One region of the Streptomyces sp. NPDC023157 genome, then DNA from elsewhere that is predicted to be linked to it. Evidence: riboswitches for the same ligand, from Rfam matches in the RefSeq annotation. Region 1 holds a riboswitch; the other holds the start of a gene.
The links. A riboswitch is a leader RNA that binds a small molecule or an ion and turns the genes downstream of it on or off. The one in region 1 is predicted to bind glycine.

Region 1 (10,687 bases):
CCTGGGACATGAAGACCCTCTGGGTCAACAACAACCGCGGCCACACGCTCACCCCCATCGACCCGGCCACCGGCGTCGCCGGCAAGCCCGTCGAGGTGCACGACCCGTACAACCTCTACTTCACCCCGAACGGCAAGTACGCGATCGTCATGGCCTCGCTCGACCGCGAACTCGTCTTCCGCGACCCGCACACCATGGAACGCCGCAAGACCGTCCCCGTCTCCTGCTACGGCGTCAACCACGCCGACTTCTCCGCCGACGGACGCTACTTCGTCGTCTCCTGCGAGTTCTCCGGCGAACTCCTCAAGGTCGACACCGAGAAGATGCAGGTCATCGGCCAGCAGAAACTGCCCTTCCAGGGCGCCATGCCGCAGGACGTGAAGATCTCCCCGGACGGCAAGACCTTCTACATCGCCGACATGATGGCCCACGGCATGTGGGTCCTCGACGGCGAGAAGTTCACCACCCCGACGCTGCTGCCCACCGGAAAGGGCTGCCACGGCCTCTACGTCTCCCGCGACTCCCAGGAGATGTACGTCTCCAACCGCGGCGAGGGCTCCGTCTCCGTCTTCGACTTCACCCAGAACCGCCTCACCAAGAAATGGTGGCTCCCGCACGGCGGATCACCCGACATGGGCGGGGTCTCCGCCGACGGCAAGGTGCTCTGGCTCTCCGGACGTTACGACTCCGAGGTGTACGCGATCGACACCGGAACCGGGAAACAGCTCGCCCGCATCCCCGTCGGCAGCGGCCCGCACGGCCTGGCCGTCTACCCGCAGCCCGGCCGCTACTCCCTCGGCCACACCGGCATCTTCCGCTGACGCCACGGCCGCGGCGGGGGGCGGGCCGCGCCCGGACCCGGCCCGCCGGGCCCGCGAGCCCGGCGTGATCCGAAAGGGCCGGCCCTAGCCCGCGACGAGCAGCACCTCCGCGCCCACCGGGCGGTAGCCCGCCGCCTGGAAGGTGCGGACGCTGCGCGCGTTGCCGGGGGAGTTCTGGGCCCACACCACGGCGTCCGGGGTCAGCTGCCGGGCCGCCGTCGCGAGCGCCCGGCCCAGACCCCGGTGCCGCACGTCCTCGTCCACCTCGACCGCGACCTCCATCCGGCCCGCCACCCCCCGGCCCAGGATCAGCACGCCGCCGTCCGCCGCCCACACCCGGACCTCGTCGCGGTACTTCAGCGCCCGCGCCACCCGCGGATGCTCCTGGTCCTCGATCTCCCGCAGCTCGATCTCCGGCTCGCCCGGCAGCGCGTCCGCGACCGTCATCAGGTCGACCGTGTTCACGTACCGGCCCGTGCGCGCCATCAGCGCCGAGTGGAACCGCGGGGTCATGCTCGCCACCAGCGGGTCCGTCGAAGCGGCCGCCAGCTCCGCCCGGATCCACGCCGGGTCCTCGTCCAGGAAGACCACCGAGTGCGCGGTGAACGACAGCACTCCCGCGTCCCTCGGGTTCGGCTGCGGAACGATCGTCGTCGACCCGTCCGCGGGCGGGAACTCCCCGCGCGCCGCCGCTGCCAATATGCGTGCCGCTTCGCTGTTCATACCCCCATCATCCGGCGCCGCCGGGCCCGATAATCTGACCCCCTACATCAGGCACCTCGAAGGGGCGGAAGCATGGCGGACATCGATTCGGCGCGCACGGCATTCAACAAGTTCGACGTGGACGGTGACGGCTTCATCACCGCCGCCGAGTACAAGAGCGTCATGGCGCAGCTGGGTGACTTCAACGTCACCGAGTCCGTCGCCGAGGCGCTGATCAACCGTCAGGACACCAACGGCGACCACAAGCTGTCCTGGGACGAGTTCTGGAACAACCTCAACAAGGCCTGAGCCCCACGGGGCGAGGACGGGCGGCACCGTACGACCACGCGTACGTACGTGAGCCGCCCGTCCGACCCCCGGCGGCCGTTTTCGTCACGCTCCGTACACGACGAGCGGATTTGCGTGGCGGGGAGGAAGATGGGGAGTGATCCACCCGTCCCCCCCTCGATCCTCATGTTCACTGCCGTACGACTGGCGCGTCGATTTCTGATGGCGGTGCTTCTGAGCGCAGCGATCAGCGTGGGCCCCTCCGCCCTCACGCCCCTCGCCGCGGCCGCCCCCGACCGGCTGCTCAAGGTCGAGGCACTCTCCCTGAGCCCCGGATCGGGCCCGCCCGGCACCAGCGTCACGGTCACCGGCACCGGCTTCGAGCACTGCGACGCGGCCCACCTCGGCCTGGAGGGCGGCCCCACCACCACGGCGTACGTCCAGCAGGCCACCCACACCCTCCACGGCGTCGTACAGATCCCCCAGGGCACCGCCGTCGGCGCGCACGACATCGTGGCCGACTGCTCCCCGGACGCCGACTACGCCACCAGCAGCTTCACGGTCACCGGCCCGGGCGGCGTGACCCCACCGCCGGGCAACCCCCAGCAGCCGGAACAGACCCCGTCCGTCACGCTCGACCGCTCCGAGGGCGCGCCCGGGACCTCGTTCAACGTCAACGGCTCGGGCTTCGGCAAGTGCTCCGCCGAGGACGTCGAGCTGTACGTGGGCCAGGAGAAGGCGCTCGACTACCGCATCGACGTCGGCGAGCCGGGCACCTTCAGCCAGGAACTGAAGGTCCCCGCGGACGCCAAGCCGGGCACCTACCAGATCCGGGCCGTGTGCGTCGGCTACCCGGACACGTCGGCGAGCGCGCCGTTCACCGTGACGGGCAAGCCGGCGTCGCACCCGGCGCTCACCCTCGACCCGGCCCAGGGCGAGAAGGGGACGCCCGTCCGGGCCGCGGGCACCGGCTTCACCTGCCCGGCCGTCGAGATCGGCTGGGACGACGGCGGTCCGGCGCTGGGCACCGCCTCCGTCGCGGAGGGCGGTGGCTTCAGCACCGGCATCAAGATCCCGGCCGACGCCAAGCCCGGCGCCCACACCGTACGGGCCGCCTGCACGGCCGATCCGGAGCAGTACGCCGACGCCCCGTTCACTGTGAAGGCCGGCGAGTCGGGGACCGACGGCAATCAGAACGGTGGCAATCAGAACGGTGGCAATCAGAACGGTGGGAACCAGAACGGTGGGAACCAGAACGGTGGGAACCAGAACGGTGGGAACCAGAACGGTGGGAACCAGAACGGCGGCAATCAGAGCGGCGGGAACCAGAACGGCGGCAACCAGAGCGGCGGGAACCAGAACGGCGGCAACCAGAGCGGCGGGAACCAGAACGGCGGCAACCAGAGCGGCGGGAACCAGAACGGCGGCAACCAGAACGGCGGGAACCAGAACGGCGGCAACCAGAACGGCGGCGGGACCACCGGCGGCGGCTCCACCACCGGTGGTGACACCGGCGGGTCCGCCACCCCCGTCGGCTGGATCGTCGGGCCCGCCTCCCTCGGTGGGGCGCTCGCGCTCGCCGTGGCCGCCGGGGCGTACTTCGGGCGGCTGCATCGCGGCCCCCGCTGGGTCCGCGGGCATGTGAAGGCGACGCTCCGCCCGGTCCCCGGCAGCGCCGAACTGTCCGAGACGCAGGTGCCCGGTGAGCCGCCCACCCACTCGACGCGGCTGGACCCGCACCCGGACCCCGGCCGGCAGAGGCTCGACGAGGAGGACCGATGACTACCACCGCGCCCATGGCGTCCGCCCCCACGGCGGCCCCCGCGACGCCCGTCCGCTCGTTCCTGCTCGGGCCGGGTCAGGGCCTCGACGGTCCGCTGCGCGCCCACGGCACGGCGGGCCCGCTGCTCGCGCCGGTGCGGGGGCGGACGCCCGCCGCCGACCGGGCCGTCGAGCACGAGCTGGCCGGGGTCGTGGACGACTTCCTCGGCCTCGACGTACTCGATCTCGCGGCCGGCGGCTGGCGCGGGCACAGCGCGCTGCGGGCCGCCGCCCGGCGCACCCGGGAGCTGCCGGGCAGCGAGGAGGTCGTGGCGCTGGCGACGCACCGGATCACCTCGACGCACCGGCCGTACGTCGACATCTACGTGGACGGCGCGAAGCTGGGCACCCTCCAGGTGGACCTCACCCTGGTCTTCTGGGTGTCCGGATTCGTCTGCGTGGTCCGGGACGCGTGTCTGACCGGGGTGAACGCGGGGACCTGCTCGGTGGACGCGAGCCTCGCGGTGCAGGGGGCCGTCCTGGCCGAGCGCAAGGGCGGCCCGCTGGACCTGCCGGGCGCCTTCGCGCTGCGCGGCCCGGTGCCGCTGCTGGCGGAGGAGCCGGCCCCGGACCCGTACCGGGCCCCGACGGTCCCCGGGGTCAGCGGCCGGTGATCAGCACTCGATGATGTTCACCGCGAGACCGCCGCGCGCGGTCTCCTTGTACTTCACGCTCATGTCCGCGCCGGTCTCCTTCATGGTCTTGATGACCTTGTCGAGGGAGACCATGTGGCTGCCGTCGCCGCGCATCGACATCTTCGCCGCCGTGACGGCCTTGACCGCCGCCATGCCGTTGCGCTCGATGCACGGGATCTGGACGAGGCCGCCGACCGGGTCGCAGGTGAGGCCGAGGTTGTGCTCCATGCCGATCTCGGCCGCGTTCTCCACCTGCTCGGGGGAGCCGCCGAGGACCTCGGCGAGGGCGCCGGCCGCCATCGAGCAGGCCGAGCCGACCTCGCCCTGGCAGCCGACCTCGGCGCCGGAGATGGAGGCGTTCTCCTTGAAGAGCATGCCGATCGCACCGGCGGCGAGGAGGAAGCGGACCACGCCGTCCTCCTTCTCCTCCGGGGTGCAGGAGGCGGTGCCGAAGTTCATGTAGTAGTGCAGGACGGCGGGGATGATGCCGGCCGCGCCGTTGGTCGGGGCGGTGACCACCCGGCCGCCCGCGGCGTTCTCCTCGTTCACGGCCATCGCGTAGAGGGTGATCCACTCCATCGCGTGCGCGGCCGGGTCGCCCTCGGAGCGCAGCTTGCGGGCCGAGGTGGCGGCGCGGCGGCGGACCTTCAGGCCGCCGGGGAGGATGCCCTCGCGGGACATGCCGCGCGAGACGCAGGCCTGCATGACCCGCCAGATCTCCAGGAGGCCGGCGCGGATCTCGTCCTCGGTGCGCCAGGCCTTCTCGTTCTCCAGCATCAGCGAGGAGATCGACAGGCCGGTGTCCTTGGCCAGGCGGAGCAGCTCGTCGCCGGTGCGGAAGGGGTACTTCAGGACGGTGTCGTCGGGGACGATCGGGTTCTCGCCGGCGACGGCGTCCTCGTCGACGACGAAGCCGCCGCCGACCGAGTAGTACGTCTTCTCCAGGACGAGGGCGCCCTCGGCGTCATACGCGAAGACCGTCATGCCGTTGGCGTGGTACGGCAGCGCCTTGCGGCGGTGCAGGATCAGGTCGTCGTCGAAGGAGAACGGGATCTCGTGCATGCCGAGCAGGTTGAGCCTGCCGCTCGCCTTGATCCGCTCGAACTCCTCGTCGGCGTGCTCGACGTCGACGGTGCGCGGGGAGTTGCCCTCCAGGCCGAGCAGGACGGCCTTCGGGGTGCCGTGGCCGTGGCCGGTGGCGCCCAGCGAGCCGTACAGCTCCGCTCGTATCGCCGCCGTGTGGGCGAGCAGCCCCTCGTTCTTCAGCCGGCGGGCGAACATCCGGGCCGCGCGCATGGGGCCCACCGTGTGGGAGCTCGACGGACCGATGCCGATCGAGAACAGGTCGAAGACCGAGATGGCCACGGGGGGACTCCTTGTGGGGGCTGGACGCCGTTGTCTGCCGGGGTGGTGCAGAAACGCGGTGCGGTGGAGCAAGGGCCGGGGCACCCCGCTCACTGTCCAGTGTGCGGGGTGCCCCGGAGGTTTCGTACGAACGGGCTCGAACGAACCCGGTAATAAAAGGGTACGAAACTACTTCAGGCCGGGGTACAGCGGGTGCTTGTCGGCGAGCGCCGTCACCCGGGCCTTCAGCGCCTCGGCGTCGAAGCCGGGCTTCAGCGTCTCGGCGATGATGTCGGCGACCTCGGCGAAGTCCTCGGCCTGGAAGCCGCGGGTGGCGAGGGCCGGGGTGCCGATGCGCAGGCCGGAGGTGACCATCGGCGGGCGCGGGTCGTTCGGAACGGCGTTCCGGTTGACCGTGATGCCGACCTCGTGGAGACGGTCCTCGGCCTGCTGGCCGTCGAGCTCCGAGTCGCGCAGGTCGACGAGGAGCAGGTGCACGTCGGTGCCGCCGGACAGGACGGAGACACCGTGCGCGGTGACGTCGTCCTGGACCAGACGCTCGGCGATGATGCGGGCGCCGTCCAGGGTGCGCTGCTGGCGCTCCTTGAACTCCTCCGAGGCCGCGATCTTGAAGGAGACGGCCTTGGCCGCGATCACGTGCTCCAGCGGGCCGCCCTGGAAGCCGGGGAAGACCGAGGAGTTCAGCTTCTTGGCGAACTCCTTCTTCGCCAGGATGATGCCGCCGCGCGGGCCGCCGAGCGTCTTGTGCGTGGTCGAGGTGACCACGTCCGCGTACTCGACCGGGTTCGGGTGCAGACCCGCGGCGACCAGACCGGCGAAGTGGGCCATGTCGACCCACAGGTACGCCTCGACCTCGTCGGCGATCCGGCGGAACTCGGCGAAGTCCAGCTGGCGCGGGTAGGCGGACCAGCCCGCGATGATCACCTTGGGGCGGTGCTCCTTGGCGAGGCGCTCGACCTCGGCCATGTCGACCAGCCCGGCCTCGTCGACGTGGTACGCGACCACGTTGAACTGCTTGCCGGAGAAGTTCAGGCGCATGCCGTGGGTCAGGTGACCGCCGTGCGCCAGGTCCAGCCCGAGGATCGTGTCGCCCGGCTGGGCGATCGCGAAGAGGGCGGCCTGGTTGGCGGAGGCACCGGAGTGGGGCTGCACGTTGGCGTACTCGGCGCCGAACAGGTCCTTGATCCGGTCGATGGCGATCTGCTCGGCCACGTCGACGTGCTCGCAGCCGCCGTAGTAGCGGCGGCCCGGGTAGCCCTCGGCGTACTTGTTGGTGAGGACCGAGCCCTGGGCCTCCATGACCGCGACCGGAGCGAAGTTCTCCGAGGCGATCATCTCGAGGGTGGACTGCTGGCGGCGGAGCTCGGCGTCGACGGCGGCGGCGACGTCCGGGTCCAGCTCGTGGAGAGGGGTGTTCAGAAGCGACATGAATCGATCCCTTGGGGGTCTCGGTTTAGCCGGCGGTGAAGGCGGTGTACTCGTCGGCGGAGAGCAGGTCGTCCGGCTCGCCCGCGAGGCGCACCTTGAACAGCCAGCCGCCCTCGAACGGAGCGGTGTTCACGAGCGCCGGGTCGTCGACGACGTCCTGGTTGGCCGCGACGACCTCACCGGTCACCGGGGCGTACAGGTCGCTGACGGACTTCGTGGACTCGAGCTCGCCGCAGGTCTCGCCCGCGGTCACCGTGTCGCCGACCTCGGGGAGCTGCACGTACACGATGTCACCGAGCGCGTTGGCGGCGTGCTCCGTGATGCCGATCGTGGCGATGCCGTCCTCGACGGCCGAGAGCCACTCGTGCTCCTTGCTGTAGCGCAGCTGCTGGGGGTTGCTCATGACCTGATTCTCCTGGATCGGGGGAGTACTGATGAACGTGGGTCTTGCGTGATGAGACACGAAGTGAGACGGACGGGTGAGGGAAACGTCACTCCTCGCGCCCCCGCGCATCACTTGCGTCCCTTATGTCACTTCTGGCGCTTGTAGAACGGCAGCGCCACGACCTCGTACGGCTCGTGCGCACCACGGATGTCGACGCCGACGCCCTCGGTGCCGGGCGCGGCGAACTCCGCGTCGACGTAGGCGATGGCGATCGGCTTGCCCAGGGTCGGCGACGGGGCGCCGGAGGTGACCTCACCGACGACCTGGCCGTTCGCGACGACGGCGAAGCCGGCGCGCGGGACCCGGCGGCCCTCGGCGATCAGGCCGACCAGCTTGCGCGGCGGGGCGGACTCGGCGCGCTCGGCGGCCTTCTCCAGCGCCTCGCGGCCGACGAAGCGGCCCTCGTTGGTGGTCTTCTCGAACTTGACGACCCGGCCGAGGCCCGCGTCGAAGGGGGTCAGCGCGGTGGTCAGCTCGTGGCCGTACAGCGGCATGCCCGCCTCCAGGCGGAGCGTGTCGCGGCAGGACAGGCCGCAGGGGATCAGGCCGACGCCCGCGCCCGCCTCGGTCAGCGCCCGCCACACGCCCTCGGCGTGCTCGGGCTTCAGGAACAGCTCGAAGCCGTCCTCGCCGGTGTAGCCGGTACGGGCGATCAGCGCGGGCACGCCGGCGACGGTGCCGGGCAGGCCGGCGTAGTACTTCAGACCGTCCAGGTCGGCGTCGGTCAGGGACTTCAGGATGCCGGGCGACTCCGGGCCCTGGACGGCGAGCAGCGCGTAGGCGTCGCGGTCGTCGCGGACCTCGGCGTCGAAGCCCGCCGAGCGCGCCACGAGGGCGTCCAGCACGATCTGGGCGTTGGAGGCGTTGGCGACGACCATGTATTCAGGAAAACCGGCCTCGGTCTCGCCCAGGCGGTAGACGATCAGGTCGTCGAGGATGCCGCCGTCCTCCTGGCAGATCATCGTGTAGCGGGCGCGGCCGCTGCCCACCGTGGAGATGTTGCCGACGAGGGCGTAGTCCAGAAGGTCCACGGCCTGCGGGCCCGTGACGGTGATCTCGCCCATGTGGGAGAGGTCGAAGAGACCCGCCTTGGTGCGGACGGCGTTGTGCTCGTCGCGCTCGCTGGCGTAGCGCAGCGGCATGTCCCAGCCGGCGAAGTCGGTCATGGTCGCGCCCAGCGAACGATGCAGCGCATCGAGGGCGGTCAGGCGGGGGGCAGTGCTCATCGGGTGGCTCCCGGGTCCCAGGGCGTGCGGGGCACGACATGCATGACGGAGGACGGTCCTCCCCATCTGTCATGGAACCTGAGAGGTTCACCGAGGGCATCCTCGGCTTGCACCTTGGGTGGGACCGCGACAGGCGCGGCCCGCTTTTCAGATCTGCCTCATCCACGCGGTACGGGGCCTGAGAGATTCAAGGGAGGAACTTGCTCCTTCGGCGCCCGGGCGCACCCAGTGACTGCGGTGCGTGACCGGAACTCTCCCGCGCGGATTCGAGCGGCCGGTATGTGGTTGTGGACGCTCGTGCGAGCGCCTGCGCGCACATCATTGCACGGCGGTTCGGCCCGGCAAATCGCTTGCGTCTCATTACCCTTTCTTTACACTTCGGGGGCAAGGGTCTCCGCAGGGCCTACGAGGGGGAGCGACGCGATGCAGATGCCGCCGAGGATGCCGATGCGGCCGGTCCAGCGCGCCGGCGCGTACGCGACGAGCGCCGGCATACCGGTCCAGCGCGCCGGCGCCCGGGCCCGCGCCCGGACCCGCAGGGGCCGGCTGCTGCGCGACCTGCGCGACCGCGGCGGCCGCGGCCCCCGCGCCCTGGCCTACGCGAGGGGTGACGTCGTGGTCGTCTCCGGACTCCCCGGCAGCGGCAAGTCGACCCTCATGGGACGTACGGCCGAGGGCCGCGCCATCGACTCGCAGCACACCCGCGAGCGCTGGGAGGCCCGGCTGCCCCGCTTCCTGCCGTACGCCGTCTACCGCCCGCTCGCCCGCCTCGCGCACTACGCGGGGCTCCGCCGCGTCCTGCGCTCCGGGGCCAGCGTCGTCGTCCACGACTGCGGCACCCAGTCCTGGGTGCGCGGCTGGCTCGCCCGTGAGGCCCGGCGCCGCGGCACCGCCCTGCACCTGATCCTGCTCGACGTCGGGCCCGAGACCGCCCGCGAAGGGCAGCTGGCCCGCGGCCGCGGCGTCTCGGGCTACGCCTTCGCCCGGCACCGCCGCGCCGTCGGCCGGCTCGTGCGCACCGCCGAGGCGGGCCGGCTGCCGCCCGGCTGCGCCTCGGTCACCCTGCTCGACCGGGACGCGGCCGACGCCCTGCGGAAGATCGGCTTCCGCGACGTGTCCTGAAGCACTCCACGGCCTTTCCGCCCCTTTTTCGGTCACGGCGGCGCCGACGCGCCGTTAGGGTGCTGAACCGCACCAAGTGCCGAGAGGGAGAAGAGACGAGACCGTGGACGTCACGTGGCCGGGCAATGAGCTCGAAGAAGTACTGGCCGCCTCGCTCGGCAACCCCGCGGCCGGCGGCCGACTGGTCGAGGTGCTCGGGCGCAGCCCCGTATGGGTCCCGCTGCCCAACGGCGGCAACACCGACAGCAGCGACCTCGACCTGCCCACCCTCGAGATAGACGGCTACGCCTACGTGCCCGTCTTCAGCTCCGAGCAGCAGTTCCTCGCCTGCGTCGGCGCCCACATGTCCTTCACCGTCGCCCCCGCCCGCGACTTCGCCCGCGGCCTGCCCCCGCAGCTCGGCATCGCCGTGAACCCCGGCGGCACCGTCGGCGTCCCGCTCCCGCCGCCCGCCGTCGCCGAACTCTGCCGGGCCGGCCGCACCCCCCTCGACGGCCCCGCCAGCGGCGGCCGCGTCCGCCTCTTCGAGCCCGACTGGCAGGACGACCCCGTCGACTTCCTCGCCGCCGCCTCCGCCGAGTTCGAGGCCACCGGCACCGTCGCCACCGCCCGCCGCGCCCTCGCCAGCGTCGAAGGCACCGAACCCGCCCTCTTCATCGGCGTCCAGCTGCTCACCCCCGACGCCGACCGCAACGGGCCGCTCGACGCCCTCGGCCGCGCCCTCGGCCGGGTCGAGGCCGCCTGGCCGGTCAACCTGATCCTGCTCGACGTGGCACAGGACCCGGTCGGCGACTGGATGCTGGCGAAGGTGCGCCCCTTCTACCAGCGCGCCGC
Region 2 (10,687 bases), on a different contig from region 1:
AGTCAGGGTTCGTCCTGCCCCACGGGCGGGTCTGTTTCGGTCAAGGGGAATCGCCCGTGAAGTGGTTTTCGAAGTTGTTCGGCAAGAGCGCAAGCGAGGACGGCGGCAACGCCAGGCATCGCGCCCCGCGCCACGCCCAGAGCGAGGAACAGGGCGGCGAGCGCCCCCTCTTCCGCGACGAGGTCGGCGGCCAGGGTGGTGACATTCCGGGCACACAGGGCGCGTCGTCTGTTGACCCTGCCGGTGCCGCCCGCATAGGTTTCGGAGAACCATCAACCTCAGGTACGGGTGGAGGGTTTGTGCCCGACCCGTACGCGACCCAGACCTCCGCGGGGCAGCCGCGGCAGGAGGACGCGTCCATGCCGGTGTGTACGAGGTGCGGTCACCGCAACACGGCGGACAGCCGCTTCTGCTCCCACTGCGGTGCGCCGCTGCGGGCCGGGGTGGCTCCGGAGCGTGCCTCCGAGACCACCTCGACGATCTCCATCTCGGGGCTCGAGGCCTACGACGCGGAGGTCACCGGGCAGACCGCGCTTCCGTCGCTGTCGGCCGAGGCGCTGGCGGCGGTCGAGGCCCTGCCGGGCGGTTCGGCGCTGCTCATCGTGCGCCGCGGTCCGAACTCGGGCAGCCGCTTCCTCCTGGACGGCGAGCTGACCACGGCCGGCCGTCACCCGCAGAGCGACATCTTCCTGGACGACGTGACCGTCTCGCGTCGCCATGTGGAGTTCCGCCGGCAGCCGGACGGCACCTTCCAGGTGTCGGACGTCGGCAGCCTCAACGGCACCTACGTCAACCGGGAGCCGATCGAGTCGGTCTCGGTCGTGCTGTCCAACGGTGACGAGGTGCAGATCGGCAAGTACCGGCTCGTGTTCTTCGCGAGCCAGCGGGGCGTGTGACGCCCCGGAGAACCTTCAGGGAAGGTCCATGCTGCGAACACCGACGGGCGGTGCCGGTCACGGCACCGCCGCCGCGGGCGAGCTGGTGAGCATCGGTACGGTGCTGAGCCGGCTGCGCGACGAGTTTCCCGAAGTGACCATCTCGAAGATCCGGTTCCTGGAGGCCGAGGGGCTCGTCGAGCCCCAGCGCACGGCCTCCGGGTACCGGAAGTTCAGCCCGCGGGATGTGGAGCGGCTCGCTCAGATCCTGCGGATGCAGCGGGACCACTACCTCCCGCTGAAGGTCATCCGCGAGCACCTGGACGCCCTGGAGCGAGGGGAGCAGATCAAGCTGCCCTCACCGAGCCCGCAGCGGGACCTGCTCGACGGGGCCTGGGACACGGAGGGCGAGCGTCCCACCGCCGCCCGGATCGGCCGCGCGGAGCTGCTCGCCGCCGCGGAGGTCACCGAGGCCGAGCTGGTCGAGTGGGAGGCGTACGGACTGATCGCCCCGGTCGAGGGCGGCGGGTACGACGCCGAGACCGTCACCGTCGCCAAACTGGTGGCGGACCTGGGGAGATTCGGTCTGGAGCCCCGGCATCTGCGGGCCGTCAAGGCCGCCGCGGAGCGCGAGGCGGGGCTGGTCGAACAGATGGTCGCACCGCTGCGCCGGCACCGTAATCCGCAGACCAGGGCCCATGCCGAGGCGACCGCCAAGGAGCTCGCCGGACTCTCCGTGCGCCTTCACGCGGCACTGGTCCAGACCGCGCTGGGAGTGCGGTTGCAATGATCCGAGGACGGCCCGACTACCCAAACCGGTCGGGCACGTCCTAGGGTTGCTGTGTGAACGAGCTCGACGTTGTGGGTGTCCGGGTGGAAATGCCCTCCAACCAGCCGATCGTGCTCCTGCGTGAAGTGGGAGGCGATCGGTACCTCCCCATCTGGATCGGACCGGGAGAGGCGACCGCGATCGCCTTCGCCCAGCAGGGCATGGCCCCTGCCAGGCCGCTGACGCACGACCTTTTCAAGGACGTGCTGGAGGCCGTGGGGCAGGAGCTCACCGAGGTCCGCATCACGGATCTGCGTGACGGGGTCTTCTACGCCGAGCTGGTCTTCGCCAGCGGTGTCGAGGTGAGTGCCCGGCCGTCCGACGCGATAGCACTCGCCCTGCGCACCGGGACGCCGATCTACGGCAGTGACGGTGTGCTCGACGACGCGGGGATCGCGATTCCGGACGAGCAGGAGGACGAGGTGGAGAAGTTCCGCGAGTTCCTCGACCAGATCTCGCCGGAGGACTTCGAGACCGGCAGCCAGTAGGCCCGCGCGCCGCCCCGGCTGAAGCCGTGCCGTCGGCACATTCGAGTAGCCTTTCCCCGGAGAGGGGCACGTGAAACCACTCTCAGGGTGATTATCACTCGGCGTGCCGAGTGTGGCGATCGTTGACGCACCCCGAGTGACTGCCTACCTTCGAGTGGGCAGGTCAAGGACGGAGGGTCGGCGTGATGAGCAGCGGCGACGGTACGGCAGGGGGCTTCCTGGGGCGTGCCCCCGGGGAGATGGGCCCGTATCCGCTTCACGGCAGTGTGGGCGACTTCGGCGGGGACGTGAGCGCCGGCCCGGAAGAGGTCGGCTACCGAGGGCCCACGGCCTGTGCGGCGGCCGGCATCACCTATCGGCAGCTGGACTACTGGGCGCGCACGGGGCTCGTCGAGCCCAGCGTGCGGCCCGCGTACGGATCCGGGACGCAGCGGCTCTACAGCTTCCGCGACGTCGTGGTCCTCAAGATCGTCAAGCGCTTCCTGGACACCGGGGTCGCGCTGCAGAACATCCGGGCGGCCGTGCAGCACCTGCGCGCCCGGGGCTTCCGCGACCTGGAGCGCATGACGCTCATGAGCGACGGGGCCACGGTGTACGAGTGCTCCTCGCCCGACGAGGTCGTGGACCTGCTCCAGGGCGGCCAGGGCGTCTTCGGGATCGCCGTCGGCGTGGTGTGGCGGGACGTCGAGGCGGCGCTCTCGCAGCTGCACGGCGAGCGCATCGACACCGGCGAGACGCTCATCGGGCACAACCCGGCGGACGAGCTGGCGCGGCGGCGGCGGGACCGCGCCGTCTGACGCTCCGGCGGCGGGTCCGTGGGCCCGCTCCGGGCCCGACGGGACGCGCGGGGTGCGTGCCCGCCGGTGCGTTGTCAGTGGCGTAGGGCAGCATCGGAGGCGTGAGAGCCGCGCCCACCATCCTGCATCTCGACATGGACGCCTTCTTCGCCGCGGCGGAGCAGGCGTCGAAGCCGAGCCTGCGCGGAAAGCCGGTGGTCGTCGGCGGCCTCGGGCCGCGCGGAGTGGTCGCGACGGCCTCGTACGAGGCACGGCGCTTCGGGGTGCACTCGGCGATGCCCATGGCGCAGGCGCGGCGGCTCGCGCCGAACGCGGCCTATCTCGTGCCCCGCTTCGCCTTCTACCGGGCGATCAGCGGCCAGGTCATGGAACTCCTCGGGCGGCTCTCGCCGCTCGTCGAGCCGCTCAGCCTGGACGAGGCCTTCGTGGACCTGGAGGCCGGCGGGCTCGCCGACGACAGCGCGAGCGCGCGGGCGACGGGGGAGCGGCTGCGGCGGGACATCCTCGCGACGACCGGTCTGACCGGGTCGGTCGGTCTGGCCGGGTCCAAGATGCTGGCGAAGATCGCCTCCGAGGAGGCCAAGCCGGACGGGCTGTTGCTGATCGAGCCCGGTACGGAACGCGAGCTGATCGGGCCGCGTTCGGTGCGGATCATCCCCGGCGTCGGGCCGGCCACCGGGGAGCACCTGCGGCGGGCCGGGATCACCACCGTCACCGACGTGGTCGAGGCGGGCGAGGACGAGCTCGTACGGCTCCTGGGACGGGCGCACGGGGGCTCGCTGTACCTGATGGCCCTCGGGCACGACGACCGGCCCGTGGTGGCCGAGCGGGACGCCAAATCGGTCTCCGTGGAGGACACCTTCGACGTGGACCTGCACGACCGGCTGCGGATCCGGCTGGAGGTGGAGCGGCTCGCCGAGCGGTGCGTCGCGCGGCTGCGGGGTTCGGGGCACTCGGGGCGGACCATCGTCCTGAAGGTGCGGCGGTACGACTTCTCGACGCTGACGCGCTCCGAGACGCTGCGGGGGCCGACGGACGACCCCGGGGTGGTCCGGGAGGCGGCGGCGCGGCTCCTCGACCTCGTGGACACCACGGGCGGGGTGCGGCTGCTGGGGGTCGGGGTGAGCGGGCTCGCCGACTACACGCAGGAGGACCTGTTCGCGCAGGCGGAGGCGGAGGCCCGGGCGGAGGCGGAGGCTCGGGCGGAGGTCGCGCCCGAGGCCGTCGCGGGCCCTGAGGCGGCCCTGCCCGCGTCCCCCGCGGCCACCGAGCCCGCCGAGCGGCACTGGGCGCCGGGTCGGGACGTGCGGCACGCGGAGTACGGGGCCGGGTGGGTGCAGGGGAGCGGGGTCGGGCGGGTCACCGTCCGGTTCGAGGAGCCGGGGGCGGTGGTGCCGGGGCGGGTGCGGACCTTCTCCGTGGACGATCCGGATCTGGAGCTTTCGGATCCGTTGCCGTTGGTGGAGGAGCCGGGGACGGGGTGAGGCCCTAGGCGTCGTCCTGGCCCGCCAGGCGGCCGAAGTCCCGGGGGGTGTCCTGGGGCGGGGGCGGGAGGGCCAGGCTGTAGTGGCGGTAGAGCTGGAGTTCCTGTTCGGGGGAGAGGTGGCGGCCCACGCCGAAGTCGGGGGCGTCCTTGATGAGGGCCCGCTCGTACGGGATGTGGAGGCCGTCGCTCACCAGCTCGCTCGGCTCCAGCGGGACGAACGCGTCGCGGCTGAACAGGCCGGTGCGCACGGCGGCCCATTCGGGGACGCCCGTCGCGTCGTCCAGGTACACCTCGTCCACGGTCCCGATCTTGTGTCCGTTCCGGTCGTACGCCTTGCGGCCGATCAGGCTGCGCGGATCGATATCGGTCTGCACGGTCCCTCCAACTGGTCGCAACTGCTCTACACCCTACGAAAGTGCACAACTGGGATATCGGCCACTTGAGCGATGCCGGGCTCAACCGCGCTGGTAGGCTGGCTGTGGCTATCGACCCTGCGCGGGAGAGTCCTCCGGAGAAACCTTTCGGAGGCGCCGAAGGAGCAAATCCTCCCCGGAATCTCTCAGGCCCCTGTACCGCGTGGACGAGGTCACTCTGGAAAGCAGGGCGGGCGTCGACGGCATCCGCTCTCACCGACGGGGAAAGCCGGTCCGCCGTGAGGCGTGGCCGGTGAAGCTCTCAGGTTGAGATGACAGAGGGGGAGGCCGTCCGGGCACCCGCGCCGTGGTGCCCCTCGCAGGTCGTGACGACCAGGAGGCCCCCGCAGCATGACCGCCAACCGCATTCCGCTCTCCGAACTCGAGCAGGGTATTCCCTTCGAGCAGCGGCACATCGGGCCCGACGCCGAGGCTCGGGCGAAGATGCTCGCCCAGGTCGGGTACGGCTCCCTCGACGAGCTGACGGCCGCGGCCGTGCCGGACGTCATCAAGAACGCCGAGGCGCTCGGCCTGCCGGCCGCCCGTACCGAGGCCGAGGTGCTGGCCGAGCTCCGCGAGCTCGCCGACCGCAACCAGGTCCTCGCCCCGATGATCGGCCTCGGGTACTACGGGACCTTCACGCCGCCGGTCATCCTCCGCAACGTCATGGAGAACCCGGCCTGGTACACCGCGTACACGCCGTACCAGCCCGAGATCTCGCAGGGCCGTCTGGAGGCCCTGCTGAACTTCCAGACCATGGTCGCCGACCTCACCGGTCTGCCCACCTCCGGCGCCTCGCTGCTCGACGAGGGCACCGCGGCCGCCGAGGCCATGGCGCTGTCCCGCCGCGTCGGCAAGGTCAAGAACGGCGTGTTCCTCGTCGACGCCGACGCCCTGCCGCAGACCATCGCCGTCATCGAGACCCGCGCCGAGCCCACCGGGGTCGAGGTCGTCGTCGCGGACCTGTCGGCGGGGATTCCCGCCGAGATCGCCGAGCGCGGCGTCTTCGGCGTGCTGCTCCAGTACCCGGGTGCCTCCGGAGCCGTCCGGGACATCAAGCCGGTCATCGACCAGGCCCACGAGCTCGGCGCGATCGTCACCGTCGCCGCCGACCTGCTCGCGCTGACGCTGCTCGCCTCGCCCGGCTCGCTCGGCGCCGACATCGCCGTCGGTACCACCCAGCGCTTCGGTGTCCCCATGGGATTCGGCGGCCCGCACGCCGGCTACATGGCCGTCCAGGACAAGCACGCCCGCTCGCTCCCCGGCCGCCTGGTCGGCGTCTCCGTGGACGCCGACGGCAACAAGGCGTACCGCCTGGCCCTGCAGACCCGCGAGCAGCACATCCGCCGCGAGAAGGCCACCAGCAACATCTGCACCGCCCAGGTGCTGCTCGCCGTCATGGCCGGCATGTACGCCGTCTACCACGGCCCGGAGGGCCTGAAGGGGATCGCGCGCCGTACCCACCGGTACGCCGCCCTCCTCGCCGCCGGTCTGAAGGCGGGCGGTGTGGAGCTGGTCCAGGGTGCCTTCTTCGACACCCTCACCGCCCGGGTGCCGGGCCGCGCGGACGCCGTCGTTGCGGCCGCCCGTGAGGCCGGGGTCAACCTGTACCGCGTCGACGCCGACCTGGTGTCCCTGTCCTGCGACGAGACCACCACCCGCGCGCAGCTCGCCGCCGTCTGGGGCGCCTTCGGCGTCACCGCCGACATCGACGCCCTGGACGCCGTCACCGAGGACGCGCTGCCCGTCGACGCGCTCCGCTCGGACGTGTTCCTGACCCACCCGGTCTTCCACGCGCACCGCTCCGAGACCTCGATGCTGCGCTACCTGCGCCGCCTCTCCGACCGCGACTACGCGCTCGACCGCGGCATGATCCCGCTCGGCTCCTGCACCATGAAGCTGAACGCGACCACCGAGATGGAGTCGGTGACCTGGCCCGAGTTCGGCCAGATGCACCCGTTCGCCCCGGTCGAGCAGGCCGGCGGCTACGTCACGCTCATCACCGAGCTGGAGGAGCGTCTCGCCGAGGTCACCGGCTACGACAAGGTCTCCATCCAGCCGAACGCCGGCTCGCAGGGCGAGCTGGCCGGTCTGCTGGCCGTCCGCGCGTACCACCGTGCCAACGGCGACCTGCAGCGCACGGTCTGTCTCATCCCGTCCTCCGCGCACGGCACCAACGCCGCCTCCGCGGTGATGGCCGGCATGAAGGTCGTCGTCGTCAAGACCGCCGACGACGGCGAGGTCGACGTCGCGGACCTGCGCGCCAAGATCGAGCAGTACCGCGACGAGCTGTCCGTGCTGATGATCACCTACCCGTCCACGCACGGTGTGTTCGAGGAGCACGTCGCCGACATCTGCGCCGAGGTGCACGAGGCCGGCGGCCAGGTGTACGTCGACGGTGCCAACCTCAACGCGCTGGTCGGCCTCGCCAAGCCGGGCAAGTTCGGCGGCGACGTCTCGCACCTGAACCTGCACAAGACCTTCTGCATCCCGCACGGCGGCGGCGGCCCGGGCGTCGGCCCGGTCGGCGTCCGCGCGCACCTCGCGCCGTACCTGCCGAACCACCCGCTCCAGCCCACCGCGGGCCCGGAGACCGGCGTCGGCCCGATCTCGGCCGCCCCGTGGGGCTCCGCCGGCATCCTGCCGATCTCCTGGTCGTACGTGCGCCTGATGGGCGGCGAGGGCCTCAAGCGCGCCACCCAGGTGGCCGTCCTCGCGGCGAACTACATCGCCAAGCGCCTGGAGCCGCACTACCCGGTGCTCTACACCGGCCCGGCCGGCCTGGTCGCCCACGAGTGCATCGTGGACCTGCGCCCGCTGTCCAAGGCGACCGGCGTCAGCGTCGACGACATCGCCAAGCGTCTGATCGACTACGGCTTCCACGCGCCGACCATGTCGTTCCCGGTGGCCGGCACGCTGATGATCGAGCCGACCGAGTCCGAGGACCTGAGCGAGCTCGACCGCTTCTGCGACACGATGATCGCGATCCGGGGCGAGATCGAGAAGGTCGCCTCCGGCGAGTGGCCGGCCGAGGACAACCCGCTGAGCAACGCCCCGCACACCGCGGCGGCGCTGGGCGGCGAGTGGAACCACCCGTACAGCCGTGACGAGGCGGTCTTCCCGGCCGGTGTCTCGGTTGCCGACAAGTACTGGCCGCCGGTCCGCCGGATCGACGGCGCCTTCGGCGACCGCAACCTGGTCTGCTCCTGCCCGCCGCTGGACGAGTACGACAACTGAGCACGACCCTGAGCACGACGTGAGGGCCGGCCCGGAGGTTTCTCCGGGCCGGCCCTCGGCGTTTCCTCAGGGTGGCTCAGGCCGCCGTCGTCACACTGGCCGCCGTCAGCGGCCGGTGCGGGGCGATGATCTGGCCGTCGGGCAGCAGCTCGCCGGTGTCCTCGAAGAGCAGGACCCCGTTGCAGAGCAGGCTCCAGCCCTGCTCCGGGTGGTGTGCCACGAGTCGTGCCGCCTCACGGTCGGCGGAGTGGGCGGTGGGACAGGCGGGCTGGTGCTGGCACATGGGTGGGTTCTCTCGCTGCGTCGTGGTGGATGTCCTGCGGCTCTTCGGATGCATCGCCGCCCCCGTAGGTCGGTTCGGTTCCGGTCCAGTCTTGCCCCATGGACGGCGTTCCGCAGGTATTTCACGGCAGCTCGTCCTCTCCTGGGAAGACGCATCACCCGCAGGGGCGGTTCAGGTCAACTGCACCGTCTCTTCGGGGGGTTCGGGGTGGTCCGAGCGGGCTAGTCCGAACGGGAGGGGGTGTCGGACAGCCGTGCGCCCCGGGGCCGTCGGCTCCCGGGGCGCGGTGGGCGTGGGGCGGCGTGGGGGATCAGGCGGGCGCCGCGGAACCCAGCAGGGGCGGTGGCGTGAGGCGCAGGCTGAGCACCGGCAGGAGGTCGGCGACCCGGTAGGGGTGGTTGGCGGCGATCCCGGGCGGCGCGGGGGAGAGCGGCACGAGCAGGTCGGCCGGGCCGGGTACGGCGGTGTGACCGTCGGCGTCCGGGTCGGCGTGCAGCCACAGGGTCAGCATGTACAGCTCCGGTACGGACAGCAGTCGCGGCTGGTACGGGGTGCGGAGCGCCTCGGCCTGGATCAGGGCCCGTTCGGTGGCGGCGACGTAGGGACCCTCGAAGAAGTGGGAGAAGGACCAGCCGTCGGGGGTGAGCATGGTGTCCGCGGCGGCGATGGCGCGGTCTCCGCTCCTGATCAGGAAGCGCCAGCCGGCCAGCCGGGTGTGGGGCGGCCCGCCCGCGGGGCCGGTGGCACCGGCGACGCTGCCGGTGACTCCCAGCACGTGGACGGGCAGCGGCAGTTCGGGGCTCAGCGGTCCCTGTGCGGCACGCAGTGCGGGGGTGCGGGTCTCACTCACGGCGGTCGGCGAGCCGAGGGCCGTGAGGACACTGCGAAGGGCCGGCGCGGGGGCCGGGGAGGGTCGGAGCATGGTGGGTCGCCTCTCACTCAGGAGACACGGTGACGCGTGGGCAGGTACGACGGCGCTGTCGGCGACGGGGCCAGAGAAGGGGGCCATGAGGCCATGGCCGGGCGCCAACACTCTGCCTCGTGCGCGGAGTTTATACGACACGTGTTCACACAGTGTTTCCGCTAGACGGCGCCGATATTCCTGACAAGGAGTCATTCGGTCGTATTTCCACGGTGATTCAGTGGAATGCGCGCGTCCGGCGGAACGCCTGCCTGCACTTTCTCGCAGGAGGGGGTCGGCCGAATCCCGATCCCGTGGTGCGGGGCAATATGACATTGGTATATGTCCATTGCCGTTGCTCTCGGGTACTGCCGGTGGAGAGTCCCGCCCACACTATCGGCCAACGCGTCGCGCCCGCAGGCGTTATGGATCAATCGGGTGGGCATCATCGTCCGTGACGCTCGCGGCCGTCGTGGCGGCTGCCCACTCGGGGAGGGACCCTTCGATGGGGGAGAAGGTCGTGACGGACGGGTTCGGCCCGGCCGACCGACAGCGCTACCGCCGAAAGCTGCAGCAGTGTCTCGCGGGACTCGCGAGGCTCCTGGCGGAGAAACGATTCGACCGGCCGCGCAATCTCATGGGCATGGAGATCGAACTCAATCTCGCGGGCGAGGACGGCCTGCCCCGGATGCTCAACGCGCCGGTGCTCGACCGTATCGCGAGCCCCGATTTCCAGACCGAACTCGGATTGTTCAACCTGGAAGTGAACATCGCCCCGCACCGGCTCGGCGGGCATGTTTTCGACCGGCTCGCCGAGGAACTCAGGACCGGGCTCGGATATGCCGACCGCAAGGCCGCCGAACTCGGCGCCGGAGTCGTCATGATCGGAATACTGCCGACCCTCGCCCGGGACGACGCGGTCCTCGACAACCTCTCCGCCGCCGACCGCTACAAGCTGCTCAACGACCAGATCCTGGTGGCCCGCGGGGAGGATTTCACGCTCGACATCCACGGGGTGGAACGGCTGCTCTGCACCTCGTCGTCGATCGTGCCGGAGGCGGCCTGTACCTCGGTGCAGCTGCATCTGCAGGTGACCCCGCCCCGCTTCGCCTCCGTGTGGAACGCGGCGCAGGCCATCGCCGGGGTGCAGATCGCGGTCGGCGCCAACGCGCCCTTCCTCTTCGGCCGGGAGCTGTGGCGGGAGTCCAGGCCGCCGCTCTTCACGCAGGCCACCGACACCAGGACCCCGGAGCTCCAGGCCCAGGGGGTGCGCCCGCGGACCTGGTTCGGGGAGCGCTGGGTGGACTCGGCGTACGACCTCTTCGAGGAGAACCTGCGCTACTTCCCCGCCCTGCTGCCGCTCTGCGACGACGAGGAC

Region 2: linked by a shared signal. The riboswitch ahead of gcvP (aminomethyl-transferring glycine dehydrogenase) and the one ahead of gcvT (glycine cleavage system aminomethyltransferase GcvT) in region 1 are both predicted to bind glycine.

The regions. Positions count from the first base shown of each region.
Region 1 covers NZ_JBVHIL010000009.1:200,204-210,890, forward strand. The annotation lists gene ACZ3ZE_RS29560 (YncE family protein) at 1-821, shown strand, start outside; gene ACZ3ZE_RS29565 (GNAT family N-acetyltransferase) at 906-1,544, opposite strand; gene ACZ3ZE_RS29570 (EF-hand domain-containing protein) at 1,617-1,832, shown strand; gene ACZ3ZE_RS29575 (hypothetical protein) at 2,034-3,593, shown strand; gene ACZ3ZE_RS29580 (hypothetical protein) at 3,590-4,246, shown strand; gene ACZ3ZE_RS29585 (L-serine ammonia-lyase) at 4,247-5,632, opposite strand; gene ACZ3ZE_RS29590 (serine hydroxymethyltransferase) at 5,801-7,060, opposite strand; gene gcvH (glycine cleavage system protein GcvH) at 7,086-7,463, opposite strand; gene gcvT (glycine cleavage system aminomethyltransferase GcvT) at 7,592-8,731, opposite strand; glycine riboswitch at 8,889-9,000, opposite strand; gene ACZ3ZE_RS29605 (AAA family ATPase) at 9,155-9,853, shown strand; gene ACZ3ZE_RS29610 (enhanced serine sensitivity protein SseB) at 9,957-10,687, shown strand, end outside.
Region 2 covers NZ_JBVHIL010000003.1:854,562-865,248, reverse strand. The annotation lists gene ACZ3ZE_RS14890 (FHA domain-containing protein) at 1-896, shown strand, start outside; gene ftsR (transcriptional regulator FtsR) at 925-1,665, shown strand; gene ACZ3ZE_RS14880 (bifunctional nuclease family protein) at 1,719-2,192, shown strand; gene ACZ3ZE_RS14875 (MerR family transcriptional regulator) at 2,378-2,989, shown strand; gene ACZ3ZE_RS14870 (DNA polymerase IV) at 3,091-4,473, shown strand; gene ACZ3ZE_RS14865 (PRC-barrel domain-containing protein) at 4,478-4,849, opposite strand; glycine riboswitch at 4,962-5,060, shown strand; gene gcvP (aminomethyl-transferring glycine dehydrogenase) at 5,240-8,125, shown strand; gene ACZ3ZE_RS14855 (DUF5999 family protein) at 8,202-8,408, opposite strand; gene ACZ3ZE_RS14850 (hypothetical protein) at 8,719-9,330, opposite strand; gene ACZ3ZE_RS14845 (glutamate-cysteine ligase family protein) at 9,815-10,687, shown strand, end outside.